One region of the Rummeliibacillus sp. SL167 genome, then DNA from elsewhere that is predicted to be linked to it. Evidence: riboswitches for the same ligand, from Rfam matches in the RefSeq annotation. Region 1 holds a riboswitch; each other region holds the start of a gene.
The links. Region 1 has a riboswitch for S-adenosylmethionine ahead of FEZ13_RS15665 (methionine ABC transporter ATP-binding protein). Riboswitches for the same ligand answer to the same signal wherever they lie in the genome.
Positions count from the first base shown of each region.

Region 2: linked by a shared signal. The riboswitch ahead of metA (homoserine O-acetyltransferase MetA) and the one ahead of FEZ13_RS15665 (methionine ABC transporter ATP-binding protein) in region 1 are both predicted to bind S-adenosylmethionine.
Region 3: linked by a shared signal. The riboswitch ahead of FEZ13_RS06295 (methionine biosynthesis PLP-dependent protein) and the one ahead of FEZ13_RS15665 (methionine ABC transporter ATP-binding protein) in region 1 are both predicted to bind S-adenosylmethionine.

Region 1 covers NZ_VCBM01000004.1:70,430-80,632, forward strand. The annotation lists gene gltB (glutamate synthase large subunit) at 1-2,168, opposite strand, end outside; gene gltC (glutamate biosynthesis transcriptional regulator GltC) at 2,292-3,194, shown strand; gene FEZ13_RS15655 (MetQ/NlpA family ABC transporter substrate-binding protein) at 3,595-4,437, opposite strand; gene FEZ13_RS15660 (methionine ABC transporter permease) at 4,496-5,164, opposite strand; gene FEZ13_RS15665 (methionine ABC transporter ATP-binding protein) at 5,154-6,182, opposite strand; SAM riboswitch class I at 6,562-6,666, opposite strand; gene FEZ13_RS15670 (thioredoxin family protein) at 6,723-7,031, opposite strand; gene FEZ13_RS15675 (toprim domain-containing protein) at 7,045-7,386, opposite strand; gene gcvH (glycine cleavage system protein GcvH) at 7,737-8,117, opposite strand; gene FEZ13_RS15685 (arsenate reductase family protein) at 8,196-8,552, opposite strand; gene FEZ13_RS15690 (acyl-CoA dehydrogenase family protein) at 8,681-10,203, opposite strand, start outside.
Region 2 covers NZ_VCBM01000001.1:1,071,663-1,081,865, reverse strand. The annotation lists gene argB (acetylglutamate kinase) at 1-600, shown strand, start outside; gene FEZ13_RS04865 (acetylornithine transaminase) at 597-1,736, shown strand; gene FEZ13_RS04860 (aminotransferase class I/II-fold pyridoxal phosphate-dependent enzyme) at 2,148-3,329, opposite strand; gene FEZ13_RS04855 (methyl-accepting chemotaxis protein) at 3,677-5,668, shown strand; gene FEZ13_RS04850 (hypothetical protein) at 6,571-7,020, shown strand; SAM riboswitch class I at 7,472-7,581, shown strand; gene metA (homoserine O-acetyltransferase MetA) at 7,714-8,622, shown strand; tRNA gene FEZ13_RS04840 (tRNA-Lys) at 8,821-8,894, opposite strand; gene FEZ13_RS04835 (HAD family hydrolase) at 9,199-9,858, opposite strand; tRNA gene FEZ13_RS04830 (tRNA-Lys) at 10,022-10,095, opposite strand.
Region 3 covers NZ_VCBM01000001.1:1,403,046-1,413,248, reverse strand. The annotation lists gene FEZ13_RS06335 (thymidylate synthase) at 1-736, shown strand, start outside; gene FEZ13_RS06330 (dihydrofolate reductase) at 751-1,227, shown strand; gene FEZ13_RS06325 (DegV family protein) at 1,919-2,758, shown strand; gene FEZ13_RS06320 (GDSL-type esterase/lipase family protein) at 2,841-3,656, shown strand; gene FEZ13_RS06315 (YpmS family protein) at 3,649-4,233, shown strand; gene msrA (peptide-methionine (S)-S-oxide reductase MsrA) at 4,245-4,772, shown strand; gene msrB (peptide-methionine (R)-S-oxide reductase MsrB) at 4,774-5,205, shown strand; gene metC (cystathionine beta-lyase) at 5,433-6,620, opposite strand; gene FEZ13_RS06295 (methionine biosynthesis PLP-dependent protein) at 6,604-7,737, opposite strand; SAM riboswitch class I at 7,810-7,912, opposite strand; gene FEZ13_RS06290 (SH3 domain-containing protein) at 8,470-9,255, opposite strand; gene FEZ13_RS06285 (YozE family protein) at 9,813-10,031, shown strand; gene deoD (purine-nucleoside phosphorylase) at 10,108-10,203, shown strand, end outside.

The DNA of each region.
Region 1 (10,203 bases):
CTTTGAACTGTTGAAATTCCCACTTTTGACATTACTTTAACGACACCTTCTGAAGTTGCCTTTGCGTAACGTCGAACAGCTTCTTCGTAACTGTAGCTGATATGTCCATCTTCAATAGCTTTTGCCAAAGTAGCAAAGGCTAAATAGGGATATATCGCATCTACACCATATCCGATCAATGCAGCATAATGATGTACTTCTCTTGTTTCACCTGTTTCAACAATGATACTTACTTTTGTACGTTGCCCTGTTTGTACAAGATGTTGATGAACACTACTTGCTGCAAGTAAAATAGGAATGACAGGTGTGTTTACGCTTAATGATTTATCAGACAAAACAAGTAGCTGAACACCTTTTTCAATCGCTTCATCTGCCTCTTTTGCTAGTCTTGCCAAATCTTTTTCCAAATCTTCTGACATTGCAAGATCAATAGTAGTTATATCAAATTGCTTTTGCGCTTTTAACTTTTGGAATTGACTATTCGTCAACACAGGTGTTTTTAAAAAGATGCGATGACAATTTTCGGCAGTCGGATGCAATAGATCACCTTCTGCACCAAGAAGAGTCATTGTTGAAGTCACAATATGCTCACGAATCGAATCAATTGGTGGGTTTGTTACTTGAGCAAATAATTGCTTGAAATAATTGAATAACGATTGTGGTTTATCAGATAGGACTGCTAATGGCGCATCATTTCCCATTGAACCAAGCGGATCTTTTCCTCCAACCACCATCGGAACTATATATTTCTGAACATCTTCATGCGTATAACCGAACACCTTTTGTCTAAATAATAGGTCATCTATTTTTTCCGGTCTTTCTTCTGAAGGCTCAACCACAACAAGGTTTTCTTCTAACCATTTAGCATATGGTTTTGCCTGTGCCATTTCAGATTTTAATTCTTCATCTGAAACAATCCGTCCTTGTTCTAAATCAACAAGCAGCATTTTCCCCGGACTTAGTCGTTCTTTATAAACAATGTTTTCTTCCTCGATATCAACTACACCAACTTCTGATGAGAAAATGATGTAATCATCCTTTGTGACATAATAACGTGCAGGTCGTAAGCCATTACGATCCAATATCGCACCAATTTGTTTTCCATCCGTGAAACAAATAGCCGTTGGTCCATCCCAAGGTTCCATTAGACAGCTTTGATATTGATAAAAAGCTTTTTTCTCAGCGGAGATATGCGGATTTTCTGTCCATGGTTCAGGAATCATCATCATCGCTGTTTGGGCAGGTGTACGACCAGCTAACACGAAAAATTCAAATGCATTATCTAACATCGATGAATCACTACCATTTGGATCTGTAATTGGTAGGACTTTTTCAAGATCTTCTCCGAAAGCTTCAGAAATAAATTGTTGCTCACGCGCCTTCATCCAGTTAATATTACCTCGTAACGTATTAATTTCACCGTTATGAATAATATAGCGATTAGGGTGTGCACGTTCCCAAGATGGGAAAGTATTTGTACTGTAACGTGAATGGACCATAGAGAAAGCTGATGTGAAGCGTTCATCTTGTAAATCTAGATAAAATTCTACTACTTCTTCCGGTGCTAATAGACCTTTAAATACGATTGTACGGCTTGACATGCTTGCGCAATAAAAATCTTTATTTTGTTTTTTTGCCCATAATTCTGTTTGTTTCCGAATCAAATACAACTTTCTTTCAAAAGCAAGAGAATCATTTGTATTTACAGCCTTTATAAACACTTGACGAACAACTGGAGCCGTTTCTTTGGCAATGTCGCTCAATGGTTCAGGATTAACCGGTACAGTACGCCAGCCAAGTAATTCTTGCCCTTCTTTCACGATGAAATCATTTAGTTTCGTTTCAATTTCTTGTTGCACTTTACTGTTTTTATCAAAAAATAACATTCCTACTCCATATTGTCCGACAGCAGGTAATGTCCAATCTATACAAACTTCGCGGAAAAAGGCATCCGGGATTTGAACCATTAGTCCAGATCCATCTCCTGTTTTGCCGTCACTTCCGCGTCCAGCTCTATGATCTAATCTACATAACATTTCTAAGCCTTTCATCACGATGTCATGTGTGGGTCTACCCTGCAATTGTGCGTAAAGTCCAATACCACATGCATCATGCTCAAATTGTGGAGAGTATAAACCTTGTGCTGTTGGAATTTTGTGAAATGTCATACGATTCCCTCCTTTATATATAAAAAGTGACTTAAATATATTTTAGTTTTTCAAATTGATATAAACAATATATAATTTGGATAGGATTAATCTATAAAATAGATAAATAGGAGATGACATGGCGTGGAACTAAGACAATTAAGATATTTTGTAGCAGTTGCTGAAAGAGAACATATCTCTGAAGCTGCGGAAAATTTACATGTAGCGCAGTCAGCTGTTAGTCGTCAAATCGCCAATTTAGAAGAAGAATTAGGTATCGAATTGTTTGAAAGAGTAGGTCGTAACGTAAAACTAACACCGATTGGTAAGACTTTTCTTGAGTATACAATCGCTGCGTTACAAGCCATTGATTTTGCTAAAAAGCAAGTTGATGAATATTTGAATCCTGAAAAAGGGACGATAAAAATCGGTTTCCCTTCAAGCTTGGCAAGTTTTCTTTTGCCTACCGTCATTTCGGCATTTAAAAAAGAGCATCCAAATGTTTCCTTTCACTTAAGACAAGGTTCCTACCGATATCTCATTAATGCCGTCAAACAACGTGAACTAAACTTAGCCTTTTTAGGACCTGTTCCTGCAAGAGATGACGCGATCAATACTAAAATACTGTTTACAGAAAATATTGCGGCTCTTGTGCCCGCATCACACCAGCTTGCCACAAAAGAAGAGATCCAATTAGCAGACCTGCGTAATGAAGGATTCGTGTTATTCCCAGATGGGTACATCTTAAACAAAGTAGTGGTAGAAGCATGTAAATCTGTTGGCTTTAGCCCCAAAATTAGTTCAGAAGGAGAAGATATGGACGCTTTAAAAGGTTTGGTGGCAGCAGGCATAGGCGTTACGCTCCTACCGGAAAGTGCGTTTTACGATTCGACTCCTCGGCGCACAAAAAAATTAGCTCTTGTTGAGCCACCATTTACACGTAATGTTGGTGTGATTTATCCTGTTAATCGAGAACTAGCACCATCTGAAAAAATTTTCTTGAATTTTGTGAGTCAATTCTTTACTAGGTTATCTCAATTCAAATAAAATTCACGTACCATCATATCATATTCAAGAATAAATCTATGTGAAATCATTATATATATTTTTTGAAAAAAATAAAATTCTATACGTAAACATTTTTTCTCTTGTCCCGATCCAATTGACCATCATTTTTTTTGCATATGGATTACAATCATTGATTTTTCCATAAACCGGCATAAAAAATTTATGTTTCTAAATACAAAAAGACGCTAAAACAAATAATGTTCTAGCGTCTTTTTCTCTTGCATTGATAAGCGAGAAGTTCCAACCGCAAGACTTAAGTACAAGCAGACAATGAGACATACAAATCACTGCCTAGAAAAGTCTTTTGTTTCAAACTTCACTAACACATAGAAGAAAATGAACACCACTATGTGAAATTTTATTTTGCTTATGCTATTAATTATTTAGATACTGGTACTACTGAACCTTTCCATTCTTCATTGATAAAATCTTGAATTTCTTTTGAATGTAATACGTCTACTAATTTTTTCACTGCTTCATTATCTTTGTTTTCTTTCTTCACAGCTATAACATTCACATATGGAGAATCTTTATCTTCAAGAGCAATTGCATCTTTTGTTGGGACTAACCCAGCATCGATTGCGAAGTTAGAGTTGATAACAACTGCATCTCCTTCTTTGTTTTCGTACATTTGTACTAACATTTCAGGGGCAGTTTTTGTATCGATTTTTATGTTTTTAGGATTTTTAGCAATATCTTTGATTTCAGCTGATGCTTTATCAACGCCATCTTTCAATGTGATTAAACCTTTAGCTTCTAATAATGTCAAAATACGACCTTGGTCAGCTACAGAATTACTGATAAGAATAGTTGCACCCTTTGGAAGATCATCTAGAGTTTTATATTTTTTAGAATAAATACCGATTGGTTCAATATGAATACCTCCAGCATTTACAAAGTCATATCCATTATCTTTAATTTGTTGTTCAAGATAAGGAATGTGTTGGAAATAGTTTGCATCTAAATCACCAGAATCAAGATCTTTGTTTGGTAATACATAATCTTGATATTTTTCGATTTGTAAGTCAACGCCCTCTTTTTTAAGAATTGGTTGCGCTTTTTTAAGAATGACAGCATGTGGTGTATTAGAAGCACCTACTACCAATTTTGTTTCTTTTGCATCTTTTTTTGAATCGTCAGAAGCAGATTTATCATTGCTTCCGCAAGCTGCTAAACTTAATGCTAGTGAAGCTGTTAGGATTCCTGCTATTAGTTTCTTCATAAAATAACCTCTTTTCTATTTTTTCTCTATGTGAACGTTGAAACAACGTATACACCAATTATCGTTTATCCGTTTTCGATGTGATGAAATCCCCGATAAATTGAATGATAAATACAATGATTAACACTAATATGGTAGCGACCAAGGTTACATCGTTACGACTACGTTGAAACCCATCCATAAATGCCAAATTGCCTAAACCACCTGCACCGATTACGCCTGCCATTGCGGTGTAGCCAACTAATGCTACCGCAGTGACCGTAATACCAGAGATTAGAGCTGGCAGAGATTCTGGTATTAAAACTTTCCAAATGATTGTCCAAGTTTTTGCCCCCATCGAGCGAGCGGCTTCAATAACACCCTTATCGATCTCACGCAAAGCAATCAGAACCATCCGAGCATAAAAAGGTGCGGCACCGATAATCAAAGCTGGTAAAGCTGCATTGGCACCACGAATAGTACCTAATAAGAATTTTGTAAATGGAATTAAAAGAATAACTAAAATGATAAATGGAATAGATCGGAAAATGTTAACAAATGAACCTGTTAATACATTGACAATCTTATTCGCCCAAAGCTGTGTTGGACTTGTTAAAAACAATACAATCCCAAGAACTAGTCCTAAAATAAATGTAAGAAGTGTGGAAACAGCTGTCATATAGATGGTTTCTCTAGTAGCTTCCCACATCATTTCCCAATCGACATTCGGAAAGAGATCATTCAGCATTATTGATCACCTCCGATTTAATGCCTTGTATATCTAAATATTGAATAGCTTTCGCTACATGATCTGTATCGCCAACAATCCGGACAATTAATGTACCATAAGGTCCGCTCTTCGTAGGTGAGATATTGCCGTGAACAATATTCACGTCAACATTGAACTCACGTATTAGTTGTGAAATAACAGGTTGTTCTGTTTTAGAACCTACAAAGAATAACTTAATCAGTTGATCATTTGGATAATCTTCCAGCATTTGTGAAATAGATTCTTTATGTCCTGCTGTTTCCGTTACTTGGGAAACAAATTTTTGGGTGATTTCTGCTTTTGGAGATTGGAAAACTTCGAGAACATTTCCACGTTCCACAATCTTTCCTGCTTCCATTACTGCAACGCGATGGCAAATCTTACGAATGACATGCATTTCATGAGTGATTAATACAATGGTTAACCCCAGTTTTTCATTGATACTTACAAGTAAATCTAAAATTGCATCCGTCGTTTCTGGATCAAGAGCTGACGTAGCCTCATCACAGAGCAATACTTCTGGATCATTGGCCAATGCTCGAGCAATCCCCACCCGTTGTTTTTGACCACCAGAGAGTTGAGATGGATAAGATTTTTCTCTTCCTTTCAAACCAACTAGCTCGATTAGTTCAAGCACCCGTTTTTGACGTTCTGCTTTGCTAATACCCGCAATCTCTAATGGAAAGGCTATATTTTCTTCTACTGTTCTTGACCATAATAAGTTGAAATGTTGGAAGATCATACTTATTTTATGACGAGCATTTCGAAGTTCTTTTCCTCTTATCGCTGAAATGTTTTGTCCGTTTACAATAACTTTCCCTGATGTAGGTTTTTCTAAACCGTTGAGTAATCGGATCATTGTACTTTTCCCAGCGCCGCTATAACCGATAATGCCAAAAATCTCGCCATCATTTATTGATAAGTTAACATCATTAACTGCAGTAAGATACCCATTAGCGGTTTTGTATTTTTTTACGACATTTTCTAACTGAATCATTATCAAAACCACCTTCTATTTTTAAGCGACTGACATGTGAATGTAACTATACATTTGTTTGTCGAATTAGAAAAACTATTTCATTCTTAACCTTGTCCATATTTAATATATTGCTGATATTCCTCAACAGCCCGCTTGCTCCTGCGGTTACTCGTCGCAGAAAGAATTTGCTCCTGCGGTTACTCGTCGCAGAAAAAACATGCTCCTGAGACCGCTTATTGCAGAAATGGCTTCACCGTAAGATCTATACAATTTCTTGCAAGAAGTCGCTACCTTTCACTCAAGTATGAGTGTATCAGCAATGTTCTATGTAGGAGTCCAAAATAAAAACCCTTCTGCAAGACTAACAGAAGGGTTCACGTGCAATTACGAAACCGTTCTCTCATCTCCCAAAGTTGTTCACTTTGCGTGAATTGGCACCATATCACATTGTGACGGTTGCCGGGCTTCATAGGGCACTTCCCTCCACCACTCTAAATAAGACAACGTAAATAATTATTTAATTTATGTCTGTTACTTTACCACTCTATGTTAGCATCGTCAATCTTTTTTCTGAAATTTATCAAATAAATATAAAACAGATCGGAATGCATAAATTTTATCTTCTATTTCCCCATTTTTTGCAATCAATAAACACGGAACACTTTCAATCTCATAATCAATAGCTATCTGTTTAATATAATTGATATTTGCTTTTCCTATTGGAACATCTGGAAAAGTTTCTTCTATTATTGCCATCATTTTAGATGCAATTTTACATGTACCACACATCGGGGTATATAAATAGAAAGCGCATAATGATTGGCTTTCCTTTGTACTCTCCCATTGTTCAATAGACCATTCTTGCATGATATGTCATTCCTTATTCTATAAGATAAGCTGGGTTTACTTTAAAATTCGCAGCTAATAATATTCTAGCTAAATATTTTCTCGGTGTCGCTTCAACTTGTTTATATAAAGTACGCGTTCGTAAAAAGTATGCTTCTGGATATTCTTTTTTCATCAAAGCTCGTAAACAATCACCTGAATAATCTTCATCAAAAAAAGCATACAAATCATATTCTTCATAGGGGTAAATCAGTTCTTCAAGGTTACTTGCGCTAATAGTTCCATTTGTACAAAGTATCGGAATATCTTCTGCTAATAAGGGTTGAATTTGCAATTTATCTTGCCTACCTTCTACAATAAGCACTTTATCAGACATGCTAATCACTCCTTACAGTTTTGTCCCGCATAAACAGGCAGTAATCTTATAAGGGTTGCTCTCTGGAATAAAGTGAGTAACTGCCTGTATATGCCCGACTGGTTCAACTAACTCTCAATAGGCTAAGAAACACCCATTGTGACAAGTTTCACTTTGTCCCGCATAAACAGGCAGTAATCTTATAAGGGTTGCTCTCTGGAATAAAGTGAGTAACTGCCTGTATATGCCCGACTGGTTCAACTAACTCACAGTGGGCTAAGAATCGCCCACTGTGACAAGTTTCACTCAATCCAACTTGAAATTGTACATAAAAACGCCAACACAAAAGTGTGGCGCCTCTATAGTAAAAATTATTCTTCGATTAGCTCTTTATATTGATCAGCTGTTAGTAATTTATCGATTTGAGAACTATCCGTAGGTTCTATTACAACCATCCATGCTTTTTCATATGGTGATTCGTTCACGAATTCTGGACTATCTTCTAATTCCTCATTGATTTCAACAACTTTTCCTGAAACCGGCGCATAAATTTCTGATACAGTTTTGACAGATTCAACACTACCAAATGGTTCGTCTGCTACTACTTCGTCCCCTACTTGTGGTAGTTCAACGAACACGATATCCCCTAGTTCTGATTGTGCAAATTCTGTAATACCAATGCGTACTTTACCTTCATCTATTTTTACCCATTCATGCTCTTCTGAATAACGCAAATCTGCTGGTATGCTCATTATTACCCCTCCAAATATGTATTAATATTCACTTTAATTTTGACATATTCCCTATACAAAAACAAGCTAATTCCTTTACTATTTCCATGTGTTTTCAAAGTCATCTTCTTTAAAGCCCAACGTAATTCTTTGTCCATCAGTCACAATTGGTCTCTTAATAAGCATGCCATCTGAGGCTAATAATTCAAGCTGTTCTTCATCTGACATTTCTTTTAGACGATCTTTTAATTGAAGCTCACGATATTTTTTTCCAGATGTATTAAAAAATTTTTTTAAAGGGTACCCACTTAATTTCCAGTAATTCGTTAGTTCTTCTTTTGTGGGTGCTTCTTCTACAATATGTCGTGCAGTATACTCAATGCCATTTTCATTTAACCATGCTTGCGCTCTTTTACATGTCGTACACTTGGGATAGTGAATCATTTTGATCGTCATATGGATGCTCCTTTTTTTACGGTTTTTTATTGTTTTCTTTCATTGTAGTGTGACAGCCGTGTACAAGCAAGAAATCCGATCACCATTTATCATGACCGGATTTCTAGTTTTTATGCAAATTTTATACATTAAACCGTATACTTTTCTTCAGCAATCAGTTTTAAAGAAGCTTGACGTTTTTTCACGATCAAATTATATGGAGTAAAACGTGTCAGTTTACGCAATGCAGATAGTAGCATGCGTGCTTCGTCACCTTCTACAGAACCAATAATTGTTTCTTTTGCTTCTTTTTCGATTTCTGCAAAAGCCTCTTGTACGAAGATCTCTGTGTACAAAACTTTTTGTGCCGATTTATCGAAGCCATCACGCGCAAGTGCCTTTTCCGTGCGGAGAACAACAGATTCTATTGCGAATAATTGATTGGCGATGTTGGCAATATTCACTAAGATTTCTTGTTCTTGCTCTAGTTTTTGACCAAAACGTTGTACTGCTGTACCTGCTGCTAGTAATGCAATTTTTTTCGCCATTTTCACTAGATGTTTTTCTTGTGCTAATGGTTCATCCCCAATTTCTTCTGGCACCAGCGATAGCAATTCCGCTTGTAAGCTTTGCGCCTGTTGAAGAAGTGGTAATTCGCCTTTCAAAGCTTTTTTTACAAAAGTTCCAGGAACGATTAGACGATTGATCTCATTTGTTCCTTCAAAAATACGGTTGATACGAGAGTCACGATAAATACGTTCAACTTCGTATTCCTGCATGTATCCATAACCACCATGTAATTGCACGGCTTCATCTGCTATATAATCCAACGTTTCAGAACCGAATACTTTATTGATCGAACATTCAATTGCATACTCAGCGATTGATGCTGCAACCGCTTTTCCGTCATTCTTTTCTTTTTCATTTAACTGACTCATACGATCCTCGAAATAACCAACCGTACGATAGATCAAAGATTCTGAAGCATATAATTTAGAAGCCATCGTTGCTAGTTTTTCTTTTGTTAGATTAAAGGATGAAATGGGTGTTCCAAATTGTTGACGTTGATTCGTATAGGCTATCGACAACTCAAGCGCGCGTTTTGAAGCCCCAATCGTCCCAACCCCTAGTTTATAACGGCCGATATTGAGAATATTGAAAGCGATAACGTGCCCACGCCCTACTTCACCTAATAGATTTTCCACAGGTACAGCAGCATCCTCAAAAATAAGCGTACGTGTTGAGGAAGATTTAATCCCCATTTTTTTCTCTTCCGCACCAGTTGATACACCTGGATATGAACGTTCTACGATAAATGCTGAAAATTTATCGCCATCTACTTTAGCATAAACAACAAAAACGTCCGCAAATCCTGAGTTTGTAATCCATTGTTTTTCACCGTTTAAAATATAATGAGTTCCTTCTGCATTGAGTTTAGCTGTTGTCTTCGCACCTAAAGCATCCGATCCTGATCCCGGCTCTGTTAACGCATATGCGGAGATCAGCTTACCTGAAGCCAACTTAGGAAGGTATTTGCGTTTTTGGTCTTCGTTACCGAATAAAACAATTGGAAGTGAGCCAATACCTACATGCGCACCATGAGTAATCGAAAAACCGCCAGCACGAGACATTTTTTCAGCAATTAAGGCTGAAGAAATTTTATCTAATCCTA
Region 2 (10,203 bases), on a different contig from region 1:
GATAGCAACATTGCTTATAAGACTGTAAATGGTATTCGTTTTACTTCAAAAGAAGCAGTTGGAATTGTGCAGCAAGCACTTGTTGATCAAGTTAATCCACTTTTAACGAATGAACTAAACGCTTCGGGTATTCAATCAATAGGTTTAAATGGAATAGATGGAACTATTTTTGAAAGTGATTTTCTCGACAAATCGACTTATGGATATGTAGGAAAGATCAAAAATGTTCATCATGAAACGATTCAAAAATACTTAGAAGAAGGAAAACTCCCTGTTATTGCGTGTTTTGGCGCTACAGAGGAAGGAATTCCGCTGAATATCAATGGTGATACGGTGGCAAGTGAACTTGCATTAGCTCTCGATGCGGACGCATTGTTACTAGTAACTGACACTGCTGGTATTAAAATTAATGATAAAATGCAAAAAGAAGTAAATCCTGAGAAAATCCGACAATGGATTCAATCGGAAGATATCTATGGTGGAATGATCCCAAAAGTGCAAGCAGCTATTGAATGTTTAGAGGCGGGGATTCCAGCTATTCATATTGTCAATCAACATTTTGAAGGAACAAAAATTTCAAAAGAAGGAGTACTGTTATGAGTGCATTATTTGACAATTACAAAAGAAGGCCTATCCAACTTGTAAAAGGTCTTGGAACAAAAGTATGGGACAAGAACGGTAAATCTTATTTAGATTTCACAAGCGGCATCGCTGTATTAAGTTTAGGTCATGCAAATCCAATTTTGGTTGATGCGATCAAACATCAAAGTGAATTACTTTGGCATATATCCAATTTATTTGAGAGTCCATATCAAGAGCAATTAGCAGAAAAATTAGTAAAGAATACACATCTGTCATATGCCTTTTTCTGTAATAGTGGGACAGAAGCAAATGAAGCAGCGATCAAATTAGCCAGAAAGCATACAGGTAAACATAAGATTATTACTTGTTTGGATTCTTTCCATGGTCGAACTTTTGGTGCCATGTCAGCAACTGGTCAAGATAAAGTACATAATGGATTTGGACCAATTGTAGAGAAATTCAGCTATATTCCTTTTAACGATGTTGAAAGTTTACGTGCAACAGTGGATGATGAAACTGCCGCTATTATGTTAGAAGTCGTACAAGGCGAAGGGGGAGTTCACGTCATCACACCAGAATTTGCTGAAGCTATTCAAAAAATCTGTGATGAAAAAGGCATTCTATGCATTGTAGATGAAGTACAAACAGGGATTGGGCGTACAGGAACTGCTTATGCCTATGAGCAAACCGCATTAAAACCAGATATTGTGACACTTGCAAAGGGATTGGCAGGCGGTTTCCCAATTGGAGCTATGCTTGGAACAGCAGAATTATATGATAGCTTTGGTCCAGGAACTCATGGTACGACATTTGGTGGAAATCCGTTAGCAATGGCAGTAGCAACAGCTGTTGTAAATGAAATTTTCACAGAGAAATTTTTAAAAACAGTTCAGGATAAATCACAATACTTTAAAGAAAAATTAAAGGCAGCCTTACCACCTACAGTTGAAGTAAGGGGAATGGGCTTATTGCTAGGGATTACTTGCGAAAATTCATCAAAGTTAGTTGAAATAGCAGACAAGAACGGATTATTGCTTGTTCCAGCTGGAGAGAAAGTTATGCGTTTATTGCCACCTCTTACAGTAAGCTATGATGAATTAGATCAAGCGGTTGAAATTTTACAAGCTTCCATTCCAGTCACTACATCAAAATAATCATCGTGAATTAAGGCGCTCCGAGAACCGCTATTCACAGCAAATAACCTCTTTTAATGTGCTTCTAAAAAAGAAAAGGAACGGGTACCTTTTCTCTTATTTGGAAGCACTTTTTATTTTGTTATAAATTATGATGATCTTCTTCTTTTCATATAGAGTAAAAAAATCTGCTCATTCTCATGTACAGAATGAGCAGATTTTTTATTAACTAGTCGAAGCCTATTTGATCCTTTATCATGATACAAGCAAAAGCAGAGCGTAAACGGAGAGGATAAACGTTTGTAAAAACTTAACTGATTCAATTGCCACCCAATAAGATGAAGAAAATCATACTGGGTGAGTTTTCACTTTATAGAACAGAATTTTTTAAACAGTTACGCATTTCTCAATTCATTGGTTTGGAGTTTTCGTTTAAATACCAACTTTTATTTTAGAAAGCTTTCCCAAGCGTTCTACAGCCTCTTCAAGTAGGGTTTCATCTTGAACTAGCGCAAGACGAACATAGTTTTTCCCTGCTTCACCAAAAATGGAGCCCGGAACCATCACGACACCTGTTTTTTCAATTGCTTCATAGACAAAATCGATATCATTCAATTCTTGGTTAGGATATTTTGCAAAAACGAACATACCACCATTTGAAGGGGTAACAGTCCAGCCGATCTTCTTTAGTCCATCTACTAAAATACGGTGACGTTTTGTAAAGACTGCACGTAAACGATCTGTAATTTCTTCAGCATTGTCTAAAGCTACACAAGCTGCATCTTGAATAGGTCTATACGTACCATAGTCAAGATTCGATTTTAGTTCTTGAATAATAGAAACCATTTCAGCATTACCAGCAATATATGCGATACGAGCGCCTGCTAAACTGAAACTTTTGGAAAGTGAATTGATTTCCATTCCTACTTCTTTTGCACCTGGTGTTGATAAGAAACTCATTGGGTGCCCACCATCAAAATAGAATTCTGAATAGGCAGCATCATGAAGCACGATAATATTGTATTTTTTTGCAAATGCTACAACTTGAGTGAAAAAATCTATTGAAGGCATTGCAGGAACGGGATTTCCAGGTAAATTTAAAATCATCATTTTCGCTTTTTCAGCGATTTCAGCAGGTATTGCATCAAGGTCTGGTAAAAAAGAGTTTTCTTCTAATAAAGGCATATAATAAGGAATCGCTTCGGCTAAGTGAATACCGGCATCATAGGCTACATAGGCGGGATTAGTTGTTAATACATAATCCCCTGGGTTACAAAAGGCCATAGGGACATGAACTAATCCTTCTTGAGAACCCATTGTTTGAATAATTTCCGTTTCGGGATCTAAATCAACATTGCTGCGGCGTTTATAATAATTGGCAACAGCTTTGTAGAATTTTGTTGTTCCGCCTAAAGTATAACCGTATGAACTTGCCAAAGCTGCTTGTTTTGAAAGTTCTGTACGCACTTTTTCATCTGGTGGTAGATCGGGGCTACCAAGACTCAAATCGATCAGCTTTGTACCTGTAGCTGCTTTACGATTGGCGGCGGCTTTTAAATCTCCGAATATTGCTTTTGGAAACATAGCCATTTTCTTTGATCGTTCGATTTTCACTAGTAAGCACTCCTTAGATTGAAATTTAATATAACAAATATTCTACCATAGTTATCTATTATACAACAGGGTAAATTAAAATTTTTTCTGAATAATCATAAAGGAAAAGGCTTTCTATAATAAGGCTTAATTTTATAATCTAGAAAGTCGGCCATCATAAAATATCAGGCGTATGAAATGGATTCAAAAAAATATTTTTTAAATTACTAGATTTTTGTAAATATTTTATGAACTTTTAATACATAATTTGTTATACTTAGTGATGAACTTAAGTCATATGACTATTTTTCTATTGGGATAGTCAATTTGTACTTTTGTTTTAATGTATGTGGAAGGGACAGAAAACCATGGGAAAAACAATAAAATGGAAAATAATAAGTACTGTTATAGCGCTTGTTGTAATTGGGGTTCTTTTATTGAATGCTGTAAGTACTTATACGGTCAATCATAAAACAAGTGCTAATTTAAAAGCGCAAAGTCAAGTGTTTGTTACGGAAATGTCTTCTTCCATCGAAAACTATCTTGGAAGTTATGAAAAAGGCATTATTCAGTTTTCAAAATCATCTGAAGTTCTCAATTATAAAGGATCTTCTTCAGCCAAAGAAGTGAGTACGAAGTTTAACGACTTTTTGTCCATATATACTTCAGCTTCCTCTGTTTATTATGCGCAAACAAATCGACATCTCGATATTTTACCAAAAGTTGATTTAGGGAAGGATTTTGATCCTACTTCTCGAGATTGGTATAAAAATGCATACAATAATCCAGATAAGGTTTATTGGACTACCCCATATATCGATCAAGCTACTAAATCATATGCAATCACCGCAGCAAAAGCTGTCGTGAAAGATGGAAAAGTGATTGGTGTTGTAGGAACGGATATTTTATTATCAAATTTATCAAAAGAAATTTCAAAACGTGAATTAGGATATCACGGTTTTCCCATTATTATAGGAAACAACGGAACCGCGATTGCTCATCCAACAAAATTTGGTAAAGATTTATCGAATTACTCATATGTAAAGGATATGTTAGGAAGCCATAAAAACAGTGGCGTTGTCCGCACAGATGAAAAAGACAAAACGTATATAACGATTTATGATACATTGCCAAATTTAAACTGGAAAATTGCTGCGGTCTATGATGAAAACCAAATCTATCAAACTTCAAAGGATATTCGGAATATTTTTTTCCTAATGTCAGCTATCTTATTAGTGATCTTATTTGTAGCTTTAGTATTCTTGATTGCTAGAATTACAAAGCCAATAGAAGCACTTAGGACTTTAATGGGAAAAATGGCTAATGGAGATTTAACGGTTCGTTCAACCTATAATGGAAAAAATGAAATTGGACAACTGTCACATGATTTTAATAAAATGGCTGAAAATATGAGTTCAATCATTCAAGTTGTTAAAAAATCTTCTCATCAAGTAAACGAAAACTCTACAAAATTAAATACATTGGCAGAAGAAACAAGTGCATCAAGTCAGGAAGTAACAGCAGCTATGACTGAAATTGCTAAAGGGGCAAGTAGTTCCGCAGGACGTGCAGAAACTGCAGGGGAACATGCACAAGCCTTGAGTAATCAAATTAATGAAATTCACTCAAAATCGATTGCTATGAAAGAAGTTGCTGAGGAAGCACATCGAGTGAATAAAGGTGGGCAAAAGCAATTCAATCATTTACAAACTACTTTCTCTGGATGGGGCAATAGTATGTCAGAAATGGCAAATATGATTTCTTCTTTAGAAAATAAAATTAGTTCTATCAATAATGTCATGAAGATCATTATGGAAATTTCGAATCAGACGAATCTTCTAGCATTGAACGCAAGCATTGAAGCGGCAAGAGCTGGAGAACATGGAAAAGGCTTTGCAGTTGTGGCAGATGAAGTAAGAAAATTAGCTGAGCAATCTGCTAAGGCTACAGAAGAAGTACGTGAAACAGTTAATGCTTTACAAGAAGAATCAAATCAAGTTACAGAGCAGATGCTAGAAACGAAAAAAGCCTTCCAAAGTCAAAATGAAGTGGTTGAAACGACAAGTGAGGCATTCCATGGCATTTCTAAACTGATTCAACGTCTTGATAATTCGATTAAAGAAATTTCTGATGATGTGCTGAAAGTAACGAATTTTAAAGATGAAGTAGTGGAACTGATCCAACATATCGCAGCAACTTCAGAAGAAACGGCGGCTGCATGTGAAGAAGTTAGTGCTTCATCAACAGAACAATTAAATGCAGTAGAAGCGGTTTCGACATCTTCTGAAAACTTAACGCTTTTAAGTGACGAACTTTCTACTGCCATCAAAAAATTTAATACAGATTCGAAGATTGATTGAAGATTAGTGTAAAAATTCACTACAATGGATAGCGCAACACCACGATTGTGGTTTGTGCTACCCATTTTTATCTTTATGTATATGTAATAGATGCTTTGCGCGAGCCTGTAATCAAAACAACTCATAAAATTTTCAGGACCTCCCAGCATGATAAACCTATTAGTCTAGAAGAGGCACTTTCTATGTACGCAAACAAACTGACCATCTTCCCTGTGATACTTGATCCAGACTTGTACATTATAAGTTTCATTACAGCTAACAAACTGATTAATGCGGCGGAATTTCTTTTCAATAGCTTAGAGAGAGCATCTTTAAAATCATAAGAAAGTTGAATAAGTGATGAAGCATGCTTTCATACGTGTGAAAAACACTAAGAGCTTGACTGGCGCGTTTATAAACAGGGCACGGCACAATTACGGTGGTGTTTTATATGATTGTATTAATGTAGTTCAAAAATAAAAAACACGTTTGAATTATCAAACGTGCGAAAAGGGAGTTTAAAGACGGTGTGGAGCCGTCTACTCCCATCTTTGACTAAAAGTTATTAGATTATACGTTTAATGATTCTGAAAAATTTGTTTATAAAAATATTTGATCAGCAGGGAGATGGAGTTGCTAAAAAATGGAATGAGTTGCTGAGGTTGATAAAGATATGATTGCTGAAATTGATTTACTGAAAAGGATGTTTACGTAGTAAGTGGTACCAACTTAAAGTTGGTGACCCACCACCAGCTGGATTTGGAAAACAGGAGATTAACTGGCGAAAAGGGATACCTAATCATAGCAAGATTAAGTATATACAAAAGTTTTAGCTTTAAAGGTTTAAAGTAAATGATCTTTATATTTTATTGTGTTACCATAAATTATATAATTTAACTATTTATAAATGCAGGAGTGACTGTATGATTCCCCATAAATTTTTCTTGATTCCAAATACTATAGATAAGAAATTAGTGAATGCTTTTTACCCAAGTGAAGATGATAGAGATAGTTATAATCAATATGTGATTGAAAGTTTTATAATTGATGATGATTTTATTGATTATATATATGAGCATTTAGGTGAAAATGAATTAGATGATGTACCTTGTATAAATCCAAGTAAGAGTAGCTTCCCTAAAATGGATGGGTATAGTAGATGTGGTGATAGTCTATTCATTGATGAATCTGCCGAAAAGTTAATAAAAACATTTTCATTATGGAAAGAGTTAATAGAAGATAAACCAGATGAATTCACTTTTAATAATGAATTTTTTAATAGAAGAAAGATAATGAATAATCTTGAAAAAGCTATTGATTGTTCAAAAAAATTATTAACTAAAAAATATTATATTTATCATATGGGTATTTAAAATTAATTTAATACATACTTGAATCAATTTCATAAATCATTTTCTTCTTAAAAAATACGAACATTTAAGAATAACTAATTTTGATAGTTATGGAGCGGAAGACGGCGACTCCTACGGGAAAAGCTTGAGCTGAAAGCCCCGCAGGAACGTAGTGACGAGGAGATTGAAGCCAAGCCCGTGGAAAGCGCCGTCTGGAGCGGAACAAAAATTTCTGAATATTAATGTTCATGTTGAAATGTTCGTGTTTTTCGTCTGAATTTTGCATTATGAAATTGATTTACTTATGCATGATGCAAAAAATACTTTCTTGACACCTTCTGATGTTTTAGATCATATAAAGCTGATGGTTTTAAAAAGCTTTATATATCAATGTTTATTGATTGTTTCTAATTTCGTGAAAGTTTGCAATTGTAGCATTTCCATGTTAGGATTACATTAATTACATAAAACACACTTATCAAGAGAAGCCGAGGGAAATGGCCCAGCGAAGCTTCAGCAACCTCTGCCTAGCAGAAAGGTGCTAAGTCCTACAAGACAGATGACAGTCTTGAAAGATAAGAATTGAGTGCATTTCAAACCTCTTTTCTTATCATAGAAAAGGGGTTTTCGTTTAGAGAAAATGTCTCAATACGGTAGATGAATACGTTAATGAGCGGCTTGCTGATTAATGATAGTAAAAAGGAGAGTTTATGAATGCCTATTAATATCCCTAAAGATTTGCCTGCTACAGAATTATTAAAGAAAGAGAAGATATTCGTAATGGATGAAGATCGTTCCAAAAGTCAAAATATCCGTCCGCTAAATATTGCTATTTTAAATTTAATGCCTCAAAAAGAGAAAACAGAATTGCAACTTCTTAGGCTATTAGGGAATACGCCATTACAAACGAATGTAACATTTTTAAATACAGCAACTCATGAGTCTAAAAATGTAAGTAAATCACATCTAGAAACATTTTATACAACATTCGAAGAAGTAAAACACCGTCGATTTGATGGACTAATTATTACGGGTGCGCCAATTGAGTTAATGGAATTTGAAGAAGTCGATTTTTGGGAAGAGATCAAACAAATCATGGATTGGTCCAAAACAAATGTGACATCAACTTTGCATATATGCTGGGGTGCACAAGCTGCCCTTTATCATCATTTTGGGATTGGAAAATTCCTTCTACCAGAAAAATGCTCAGGTATTTTTAAGCACACGGTAAATGATTCAACCATTAAACTATTACGAGGTTTTAATGATGTGTTTACAGCTCCACATTCACGTCATACTTCAGTTTCTCTTAAAGAAGTGGAGGCACATCCAGATTTAGTGGTACTATCTTCTTCAGATGAGGCAGGGCTTTTTATAGCGATTTCAAAGGATGAAAGATTTATCATGGTAACGGGTCACTTAGAATATGACGCCTGCACGTTAAAAGAAGAATATGAGAGAGATGTAGCAAAGGGGTTAGATGTTCCTATTCCAAAACATTATTTCCCAAATGATGATCCATCAAAAACACCTTTAAATACTTGGCGTGCACATACACATCTATTATTTTCAAACTGGTTAAATTATTATGTATACCAAGAAACACCTTATGAATGGGAATGAAGGTAATGGTAAAAAATCCGTTGTAAGTTATTCGATTTCTTACAGCGGTATTTTTATGTTCTATTTTAATATCTAAAGAATTAGAGCTAACATTGATGAAAAAGATTGTGTTGAAGAGGATATGGGAGATGGTTAAGCTTATTTCTGCATGAATGAGAAACAAAAGGACATCATCGAATGGATGATGTCCTTCCAGTATGGGCGTAGTGGGGGTCGAACCCACAACCCCCTGATTAAGAGTCAGGTGCGCTAGCCAATTGCGCCATACGCCCTTTGTTTTAAGACATTAACTATCATATCACTATATTTATATAATGTAAAGGGATTAGCTATTTTTTTCACATATTAATTGGTAGGAAGTAGTTCATATTTCAAGATTCAAATCAATAGGTGGGGGAAAACGCCTTGATAAGCTTGTTTTGTTCGATTGGCATATTGTGATGAATAGAAAACACGTAGTGAAATCTAACAACAAATAATCCGTTCAAACGAATATCAAATCTTTTAAAGGTTGCTATGTAAATACTTCAATAACAAGTATCACTAGAATATCCAACAATGTGAACTTCTAAATTGTTATAACCATAATTCTTCTAACATGGCTAATTGGTTTACTTCATCAACTAAAAATGTTGATCGTTCCTCCTGTAAAGCTTCTTTGCTATGGCTTCCCCATGTTACTCCACATGAAAAAACATTTGCGGATTTCGCCATTTGCAAATCGAAAATAGTATCACCGATCATTACCGTTTCATCTGCATTTAATTGATAAAAATCCATTAGTTTTAAAATACCTTCTGGATGAGGCTTATAATGTGTCACTTTATCAGAACCAATAATATCTTTAAAATATGTATTGATATTGAGTGTTTGTAAGTTACGAAGAAGTACATCCGACTTTTTGCTTGATACAACAAAAAGCTGCTTACCGCTTGAGGCTATACTTTCTAATACATTTGGTATATTTGGAAATGTAGAGAGCGTTTTATTCTCTAAATTCTTGTAGGCTTGTCGGAAGATAGTAAGCAATTTTTCAAACGATTCATCCGTGAAACCTGTAGTTGCCATTTTTTTAAAGGATACTTCAATGGGAACACCCATATAATATTCAATCTGTTTTTCGCTCGGTTTCTTTAAACCAAATTCGATAAAAGCTTGTTGCGTGGCTAGTACACTACATTGCCTTGAATCTGCAAGTGTGCCATCAAAGTCAAAAATTAGATTTTTAATCTGCATGCTTCAACCTCTCTTTTTCTTATTGATGATTGATTGAATAAAGTATATCATATGACGTTCTATCTTTGGCTTTTTATGAGAAAATATTTACAAATATATAGAACGTTTCTGTAGCATGAAAAAGAAAAGGACACCATCTCAATAGATGATGTCCTTTCAAATATGGGCGTAGTGGGGGTCGAACCCACAACCCCCTGATTAAGAGTCAGGTGCGCTAGCCAATTGCGCCATACGCCCTTTACTTTAAGACATTTATTATAATAACGCTACATTTTAATAATGTCAACAGGCAAACTAAGGAAATTTGTTTTTTTAGAAAAGCGAATGATGAAACATGATATACAT
Region 3 (10,203 bases), on a different contig from region 1:
CACGTTGATTGCACAAAATAATCATATTTGGGATGAATGGGCTTTTGAAAAATGGGTAAAAAGTGAAGATTATAAAGGACCAGATATGACAGATTTTGGCCATCGCGTATTACAGGATCAACTATTTAAAGAACAATATGACGAGCAAATGCAAGTTTTCCAAAAACGCATTTTGGAAGATGAAGTATTTGCAAAGAAATTTGGCGATCTTGGGCCGGTTTATGGAAAGCAGTGGCGTTCATGGCCTGATGTGAAAGGTGGAACAATCGACCAGCTTCGAAATGTGATTGAATCCATTAAAAAAAATCCGAATTCAAGACGCCATATTGTGTCTGCATGGAATCCTGCTGAAGTGGATGACATGGCTTTACCACCATGCCATTCGCTTTTCCAATTTTATGTTGCGGATGGTAAATTGTCTTGTCAATTGTATCAGCGCAGTGCAGATGTTTTTCTTGGAGTTCCTTTTAATATTGCATCCTATGCATTGCTGACACATTTAATCGCTAAAGAATGCAAATTAGAGGTAGGAGATTTTGTGCATACTTTAGGAGATGCGCATATTTATAAAAATCACTTAGCTCAAGTGGAAGAGCAATTATCCCGTACACCGAAGGCATTACCTAAACTAGTGATTAAAACAAATAAGGATTCGATTTTTGATTATGAAATGGCGGATTTGACAATTGAGGGATATGATCCTTATCCGCGTATTGCAGCACCAATTTCTGTGTGAGGAGGTTTAAAAGGATGATTTCATTGATCGTTGCGTTTGATGACAACCGTGTAATGGGTTATAACAATAAGATGCCCTGGCATTTACCAGGTGATTTAGCTTATTTCAAAAAGACTACGATGGGAAAGCCAATGATTATGGGGCGCAAAACATTTGAGTCGATTGGAAAGGCTTTACCTGGAAGAACGAATATTGTGATCACAAGAGATTTGAATTACAAGGCTGAAGGAGTTATAGTCGTACATTCTTTTGAAGAGGCTCTAGATGTCGCTAAAAAGGAAGAAAAAGAGATCATGATTATAGGGGGAGAGCAGATTTTCCGATTAGCTCTTCCAATCGCAGATGTTTTGTATGTGACAAAGATTCAACATGCATTTCAAGGAGATACCTTTTTTCCCGAAATAAGCGATGAATGGAAGACCGTATCTGAATCAGAAGAGCATGAAACAAAAGAAGGTATAAAATTTTCTTATTTAATCTATCAAAAATAGTATAATAGATTTATCCCGCATTAACGGGTAGTAAGACATTCACCTCAAGGTTTAGAGAGAAACGAGAAAGATAGGTGGGGGAACAACTGCCGCATGCGTCCGATTGGTTCGGGCGGACAAGATGTTGGTCCCTCAGGTATTGCCACAGGACGTGGCGCTTTTCACTTCCGTTCCTCTATTTCAGTGGGGGATGAAGAACCCCACTGATGGAAGCTTCACTTTATCATATGATCGAAGCCGTTTTAATCTTATGTTAATGAGTGTGGTCAACACTTTGTATTAAGATTCTAGAAAAAGCAAGGGATAGGTTGGGGAATCGATTACATGGAAAAGCTGGATGATTCTAACTTGTGTACAGGGTGTGATGAGGAAAACCTTCATTCGTGTGAAGTTTCACTTTATTGATGAAAATACGTCAAAACGTGTTTTTTTTCAATAACTGCATAGTATATAGAGAGTGAATTCTTTTTCTAATGGATATAAGTCGAAAAGTATTCCAATATAGTGAATTTCTGTAATCGATTTCTTTACTATTTCTTAATATCCACAAAACAATTGACAAATGTCACATGCTGAAAGAGAGATTCATTAGTAAAATAAATGATAAGGCTTTCAAATATAATAGACTTTTAGTTTACTATATAGCAATATCATTTTATCATGAAACGAATCTATTGAAGGATGTGTCAATGTGGGACGAATTCATATTGTGACTGATTCGACCGGTGAATTAACAAAAGAAGAGATTGAAAAGTACCATATCCATATAGTACCATTAACTATTCAAATTGATGACCAAACATACATCGATGGTGTGGATATTGGTCCTGCTGAATTTCTTGAGAAGATGGCTAATATATCTGAACTACCTAAAAGTTCTCAGCCAGCAGTAGGCGTATTTAAAGAACTATTTGATGAATTAGGTAGTAATGGAGATGAAGTATTGGTCATCACAATGACTGGTGGTATGAGCGGTACAGTAAAATCTGCTGAAGCAGCAGCTATGATGTCAGATACAAAAGTTGTCGTAGTGGATTCTCGCTTTATTTCCTATGCTCTTGGCTTTCAGGTGTTAGAAGCCGCGACAATGGCTGAGGAAGGTAAGACGATGGAAGAAATTTTGAAAAGAGTCGATCATGTACGTTCAAATACAAATTTATTAGTAGTTGTAGATACATTGAAAAACTTAATTAAAGGTGGCCGTATAGGTAAGGGGACCGGTTTAGTAGGTTCATTGTTGAATATTAAACCGATTGCTTCACTTGAAGGTGGAGCATATAATCCTGTTGCAAAAGTACGCAGCCATAAACAAGTTGTCAAATATTTGTTTAAGCGATTCCAAGAAGAAACCCATGGAAAAAAGGTTAAAGGTGTGGGGATAGCCCATGCAAATGGTCTTCATATGCTTGAACCATTAAAAGCATTGATTGAAGAGTCAGGCTATCATGATGTAAAATTTGGCTATACGTCGCCAATTATTAGCACACACACAGGAGCAGGAGCAATTGGTTTTTCATATTATACAGACTAATTATAGGCGGCAGGGAGTTATGACCATTCCCTGCTTTCTTTCATTCTGAGCGACAAGGTCGACATGAAAGGAAGAAATGAAATTGAAAAAATGGATAATACTAATGTTATCTATATTGATTTTATCCGCGTGTGAGATTACGGATAGTATGGGCAGTTCTAAAGATGCAAGTAAAAAAATAGCCGTTACGAAAATGATCAAGCCGAAAGATATCCAATATGTTGCATTAGGGGATTCTTTAACGCAAGGAGTTGGAGATGAACAAGGCAAACAAGGATATGTTGGACGTTTAGAAAAAGACATGGAATCATGGCAAGGTGTGAAGACTGTAACTGTTACAAATACAGCCAAAAGAGGTCGAAGAAGTGAACAATTGATCGATCAAATCCAATCAGGGAAAATTGATGATGCGCTTGAAAAAGCAGATTTTATTACATTAACTATTGGCGGCAACGATTTAATGAAGATTGTTCGTTCCAATATTACAGAACTGAATAAACAAGCCTTTGATAAAAAAAGACCTGAATTTCAACAAAGATATGAAACCATCCTGTCTCTGATCCGCGAACGGAATGCCAATGCCCCTATTTTGTTAATAGGTGTTTATAATCCTTTATCCATCTTTACGAAAGAAGAATCGGATATGAATACGATTATAGCAGAATGGAATTCGGACATTCGAAGTTTTGCTAATAACGATGCACACGCGGCATTTGTTAATATTGAGGATTTGTTCGATTCGAATGATAATCTTGTCTATCATACAGACTTTTTTCACCCGAATGCAAAAGGGTATGATTTAATGACAGCACGAATTATTCAAACATTACGTGAATATGATCTGAACAAATTATCACAAGGTCAATTCGATTTTAAGGAGGAGTCTTTTGATGAATAGATGGAAAGTAGCATTTATACTCCTCGCTACACTTGTGGTAGTAGTGATTGTTTCTATTGTATTTTTATTAACAAGACCAGTTCCGGGGACACCAACTCCAACTGCAAGCAAACTTCCTGAAGGCAGTCATTTACAAGTTCAAACAACTTCCGATGACTTCGAAAATATTGCGAATCGTCTTATATCCAGTTCTATGAAGGGTTCTAAGATTCCGGTCAAGATGTATATCAATGAAGAAGATGTCATATTGAGTGGGACGTTGCCAGTTTTCGATATGGATTTACCAATTGTCATGACATTTGAACCTACGATTGAAGAAGGCAACTTACTATTGAAACAAAAAACGGTTGAAGTGGGCATGCTCGATATTCCTCCTGCGACAGCCTTAAAGTTATTAAAGGATTCCGTTGACTTGCCAAGTTGGATGGTGATTCAACCGAAAGAGGAACAAATCTATTTAAACTTAACAGAAATGGATATTCCGCTAAGTGATGGTTTAGAAGGCAATGTACAAGCAAAAGAATTCAATTTGAAGGAAAATCGCATTATACTGGATGTAGTAATTCCTAAAAAATAGGAGGTCTTCGCATGGCGACAGAAAAAGCAACATTTGCTGGTGGGTGTTTTTGGTGTATGGTCAAACCATTTGATGAGCAACCAGGTATTGAGTCTGTTATTTCTGGATATACAGGTGGATATGTAGAAAATCCAAGCTATCAACAAGTTTGTTCTGATTTGACTGGTCATTTTGAGGCGGTTCAAATCACATATGACCCAGAAGTTTTTCCTTATGAAAAGCTAGTTGAAACCTTTTGGACTTTAATCGATCCGACTGACGCAGGTGGTCAATTCCATGATCGTGGTAGATCTTATATGACGGCTATTTTTTATCATAATGAGAAACAAAAGAAGATTGCAGAAAATTCAAAGAGGGCATTGGAGGAATCAGGAAAATTCAAACTCCCAATTGCAACCAAAATCTTAGAAGCAAAGCCATTTTATCCAGCTGAGGATTATCATCAGTATTATTATAAAAAAAATCCGATGCACTATGAGCTCTATTCCATCGGCTCAGGACGCACTGCATTTCAAAAGGAACATTGGGGGTCTCATTGATATGAAGAAGGAAAACAGATTGAAACAACTAACACCAATGCAATATCATGTAACTCAAGAAAAGGGAACGGAGCCTCCATTTCAAAATGAATTTGATGATCATTTTGAGGATGGATTATATGTAGATATTGTATCAGGGGAACCACTATTTTCTTCAAAGGATAAATTTCAATCAGGTTGTGGCTGGCCAGCATTTACGAAACCTGTAGAAAATGTGTGCATTACAGAGCATAAGGATACAAGTTTTGGTATGCTAAGGATTGAAGTGCGTAGTAAGGAAGCGGATTCTCACCTCGGTCATGTTTTTCCAGATGGTCCGATTGAAACAGGTGGCTTGCGTTACTGTATTAATTCTGCTGCGTTACGGTTCATTCCCAAAAATAAACTAGCAGAGGAAGGCTATGCGGAATTCGAGAAACTTTTTGAAAAGTAAAGTTGAGTAACTTATTTATCTTGATTTAGCAGAAGACATCTACGTTCAAAATAACATGGATACTGCGTCTTGTATAGTATCTCCATTTAATAGATGATAAAGCAAAAAACAGCGACTCCTCAAACATGCGAAATGCATTTTTGGAGGAGTCGTCACTTTTTACTGCTATTATCATATGGTTAAAAAACAACAATCCATATAACAGTCTTTTTTTATAAGTCTTTTCTTTATTTTGAAACTACGGCAATCTTTTTTGCTGCTTGGAAAGCTTGTTCAAAATCAGCGATTAAGTCATCCACATTTTCTAAACCAACTGAAAAGCGAAGAAGACCATCTGTAATTCCTCGTTTATCACGTTCTTCTTTTGGAATCGCTGCATGACTCATGGTTACAGGATATGAAAGAATAGATTCAACACCGCCTAGACTAACGGCAAAAATAGGGATTTGTACATGTTCGACAAAAGCTTTGGTTAGTTCACGATTGGGCAGTGTAAAGGATAACACAGCACCCGCATTTGATGCCTGACTTGCATGGACTTCATAGCCTGGATGATGAGGCAATCCAGGATAATGAACTTCTTCTACCAGTTCATGTTGATCGAGATAAGAAGCGATCTTCATGGCTGATTGAGATGACTGGGTTAGACGAGCATTCAGTGTTTTTATTCCTTGTATTAAAGAAAATGAATCTTGAGCCCCCAAAATAGCCCCCATTGAATTTTGCATAAAATAAATTTGTTTTCCAAGTTCCTCATCTTTTGTGACAACTAATCCAGCAATAATATCACTATGACCACCCAAAAATTTTGTTGCACTATGCAATACTACATCGACACCTAGGTCAAGAGGTCGTTGATAAAGTGGGGTCATAAAGGTATTATCGACAAAAGTTAACAAGCCATGTCTTTTAGCAATCGAAACAATTCCCCGAATATCTGTAATACCAAGAAGTGGATTGGCAGGAGTTTCAGCATATAAAATCTTAGTATTCGGTTGAATAGCGGCTTCCACTTCTTGTAGATTTGTAAAATCTGCAAACGTATGAGATATACCATATTTTGTTAATACTTGTGTTACCAATCGATAAGTACCACCATACACTTCATTCGTTACGACGAGGTGATCACCAGCATTTAAAGTAAGCAGGGCAGAGGAGATCGCTGCAATGCCTGAAGAAAAGGCAAAACCTCTTGTTCCTCCCTCTAGTTCAGCAATTGTTTTTTCTAGCGCATCGCGAGTCGGATTTCCTGAGCGACTATAATCATATGGCCCAAAAGAATCGAAATGTTTTTGATCAAATGTAGAAGAAAGATAAATAGGAACATTGACAGCTCCGGTCTTTTGTTCATAATCGCCTCTTGTGGAAGCAGTAATTAGGTTTGTTTCAATGGATTGTTTATTTTGTTGACTCATGGACGGACACCTCTTCTTTAACAATAGCAAACACACGTTGCAAATCAGCGATTAAATCTTCAGCTTCTTCAATTCCAACTGAAAAGCGTAACAATGAATTGTCAACTCCGCGGGCAATTCGTTCTTCTTCAGGGATATCTGCATGCGTTTGAGTGGCAGGATAAGTGATAAAGCTTTCAATACCACCCAGACTTTCGGCAAATGCGATTAACTGTAAATTTTCAAGGAAAGAAGGGACCCATTCCGAACGTTGTAAGCGGAAAGAAACCATACCTCCTAATCCTGCATAAAGGACATCCTTTACTAAAGGTTCTTGTTCTAAGTATGCAACGATTTTTTGGGCGTTTTCTGTATGTTGTTTCATGCGAACATGTAAGGTTTTTAATCCTCGGAGCAACAGCCAACTATCAATGGGTGCCAATGTTGCACCGGATGCATTGTGGTTATATAGCAATCTTTCAGAGAGTTCTTCTCCCTTTGCTATAACAAGACCAGCAAGCACATCATTATGTCCACCGATATATTTTGTGGCACTATGCACGACAATATCTGCACCGAGTTCAATTGGACGTTGATAGTAAGGGGTCAAAAAGGTGTTATCCACTATGAGTAATAAATGATGTTTTTTCGCAAACTCTGCAAATTGTGCGATATCCACTTCTTGCATTAATGGGTTGGTAGGTGATTCGATAAATAGTGCTTTCGTATTTTCATTAACAATTGTTTCAACTTCTTCTATTGATTGGAATGGAGAAAAATGAGCCTTGATCTTATATTGGTTTTCATACTGTCTTGCGAGTCGGTAAGTACCGCCATAGATGTCATCTGAATAGATAATTTCATCACCTGTTTTGAAAAGGGATAGTACTAATTGAATAGCGGCCATCCCGCTACTACAGGCAAATCCTGCATCTCCATTTTCTAATTTTGCAACTCCTTCTTCTAAAACGAATCGAGTTGGATTTTTGGACCTTGTATAGTCATAACCAGTTGATTGATCAAGTCCCGCGTGACGATATGCAGTCGAAAGATAGATAGGGGTATTGATGGATCCTGTTAGAGGATCTGTGTTTGTGCCGATTTGAGCTAAACAAGTGGAAATATGATTATTAGACATGTTCATCATCCTTTTTATTATAAAATAAAAAGGTCCTCTTAAGAAGAGGACCTTAAATATACAAAGTCAATCTTCTTATCTGCTAGACATACGTCTACTGGAATTAGCACCTTACCAAAAACGGTGGTTGCTGAGATTTCACAGGGCCAAGTCCCTCCATCTCTCTGGATAAGAAACAATATTCAATTGTTAGAAAAAATGAATTAATGAAATAGTAACACTTTAGGAAAAACTATGCAATAGGGTAATTAAAAATTTAGAGTCCTAATTTTTTAGTGGTGAGAGCTTTCTGTTTTAAATGATAAAAAAGTTACTAAAAAATTTTTTTGTTCTTTTTTAATTATTTGAATCAATTTCATAATGCAAAATCTAGATGAAAAACACGAACATTTCTAATCAGCATGAACATTAATGTTCAGAAGTTTTTGTTCCACTCCAGACGGCGCTTTCCACGGGCTTGGCTTCAATCTCCTCGGGTCGACACGATGTTGACCCCAAAGCCGTTGCCACAGGATGTGGCGAACTTAGGCTTTGTCCCTTAAATTGTTCCTGCGGGGCTTTCAGCTCAAGCTTTTCCCGTAGGACTTTGAATAAGCCTCCCTGAACTTACACCGCACGAAGGAAATGCGCAAGCCTAATCGAGGAGTCGCCGTCTTCCGCTACACAATTATCAAAATTAGTTATTCTTAAATGTTCGTATTTTTTAAGAAGAAAATGATTTATGAAATTGATTTATTTAGATATAATTTTTGTAACTTCATAAATGACTTTTTTGTTTTTTACTATTTTGATTGCCCCAGCATTTGGAGCGTAATAAGTGATCGAGCCATCAGCTCCTTTAATGCCAACAACAGATTTAAATGTACCTGCTTTTACGGTGAATTTATTTGAAATAGAAACGACTTTGTAACTTTTGTGGTTTGTTTTAAATACTTGATTTTTTGTAAAAGGATAAATGATTTGACGAACAGTACCGATTTTCGCAAATTTGTAATCTAAACCATTAGAAGATTCACGAATTAAAATGATTTGTTTTGGGGCAGTACTTGTTTTTTTGTACCAATAGGTCCAACCTGTTGAATTACGTTTGTTACTAGAAAACATTTTACCTTTTTGACCATTTTCAATATAGTAGTAGATATTCGTCGTTACCGGACGATAGGATGTTTTTTGGCCAGTATTCTGTTTTGGAGTGTTTGTTTTATTATCTGAATTTTTAGGTGAAGATGTTTTTGGGCTGAATATTAAGTATGACGAATATACATAAGCTGTTTTTTTATGAAACTTAATTTTAGCCCAACCTGTTTTGGATTGGCTATATACAACGACTTTATCGCCTTTCCAAAGCGTACCGATTCTTTTCGCATTAGCTGAAGGCTCCAGGTGAACGTATACGCTATTTGCTACTTTTGCCTTTACTGTATTTGTTGTTGCTGCGTCACTATTGGTTGAAAAAATAAAGAAAGTCAAAGTTCCAAATGTGACCATGAAAGATAGTAAAACCTTTACTATTTTCATTTGTACCATCTCCTCATATGTATGATAAAGCTTAGTAAGTGATGCCTATAATTCTATATTAATATCATTTTGCAACCGTTTTATAGAACGATGCAGCAGTAGGAAGGTTGCCCGTATCAAAAAAATAAGAAAACTTTGGAGAGATACTAAAATTTCTACCAACTTAAGCTTATAAATTATCCATTCCTAGGGGGGATTTTCATCAGGATTCGATGGAATGTTTTTTCAATAGCCTAATGCTATTCAACAAATCAATCTTTTTTACTTCACAGTAACGGTCAGAAAAATCCTGTGATTCAAAGACTTCAGTAAAAAACAAGAGGGTAGTGTGGTCAACTTCCTGTAAAAGCCTGATTGGTTTTACGAATACTTTGTGGAGGATGAAAATCCATCATTGTGAGAAGGTCTGTTTTGTGAGAGAGTGATAATAACAAAGAACTTATAGGATCTATCGTGGTATAATTGTTTAAAAAATGAGAAGCATTGGACAATTATTAGCTATTGTTTTCTGTTACAACGATTAGAATGTACTATATAATGAAAAGGGTAGGATCAATATGAAACCATCATTTTATCATTTTGTATTAACGTATAGAGGTGGAAAAGACGAAAAGGCGGCTTTTGCGGAAGCGGCTTTTCATGATCATAGTTTTCCAAAACAAGAAGAGGATTTCCAAATAATTTCAAGGTATGTAGAGGAAAAAGCCGATCACGAGTTGAGTGCCGTTGTATTCGATGAGCTTTGGCAAAAATACGAAGAAAAATACGAAAAGTAATAATTGTCAGAGGTCTGACTTTGTTGGTACAATAGGACAAGTGGATAAAAATTTTGAATGGAAATGGGGAAAGAATATGAGCATTCATATCGATGCTAAACAAGGCGACATCGCCGAAACTGTATTATTACCAGGAGATCCATTGCGTGCAAAGTATATTGCGGAAACATTT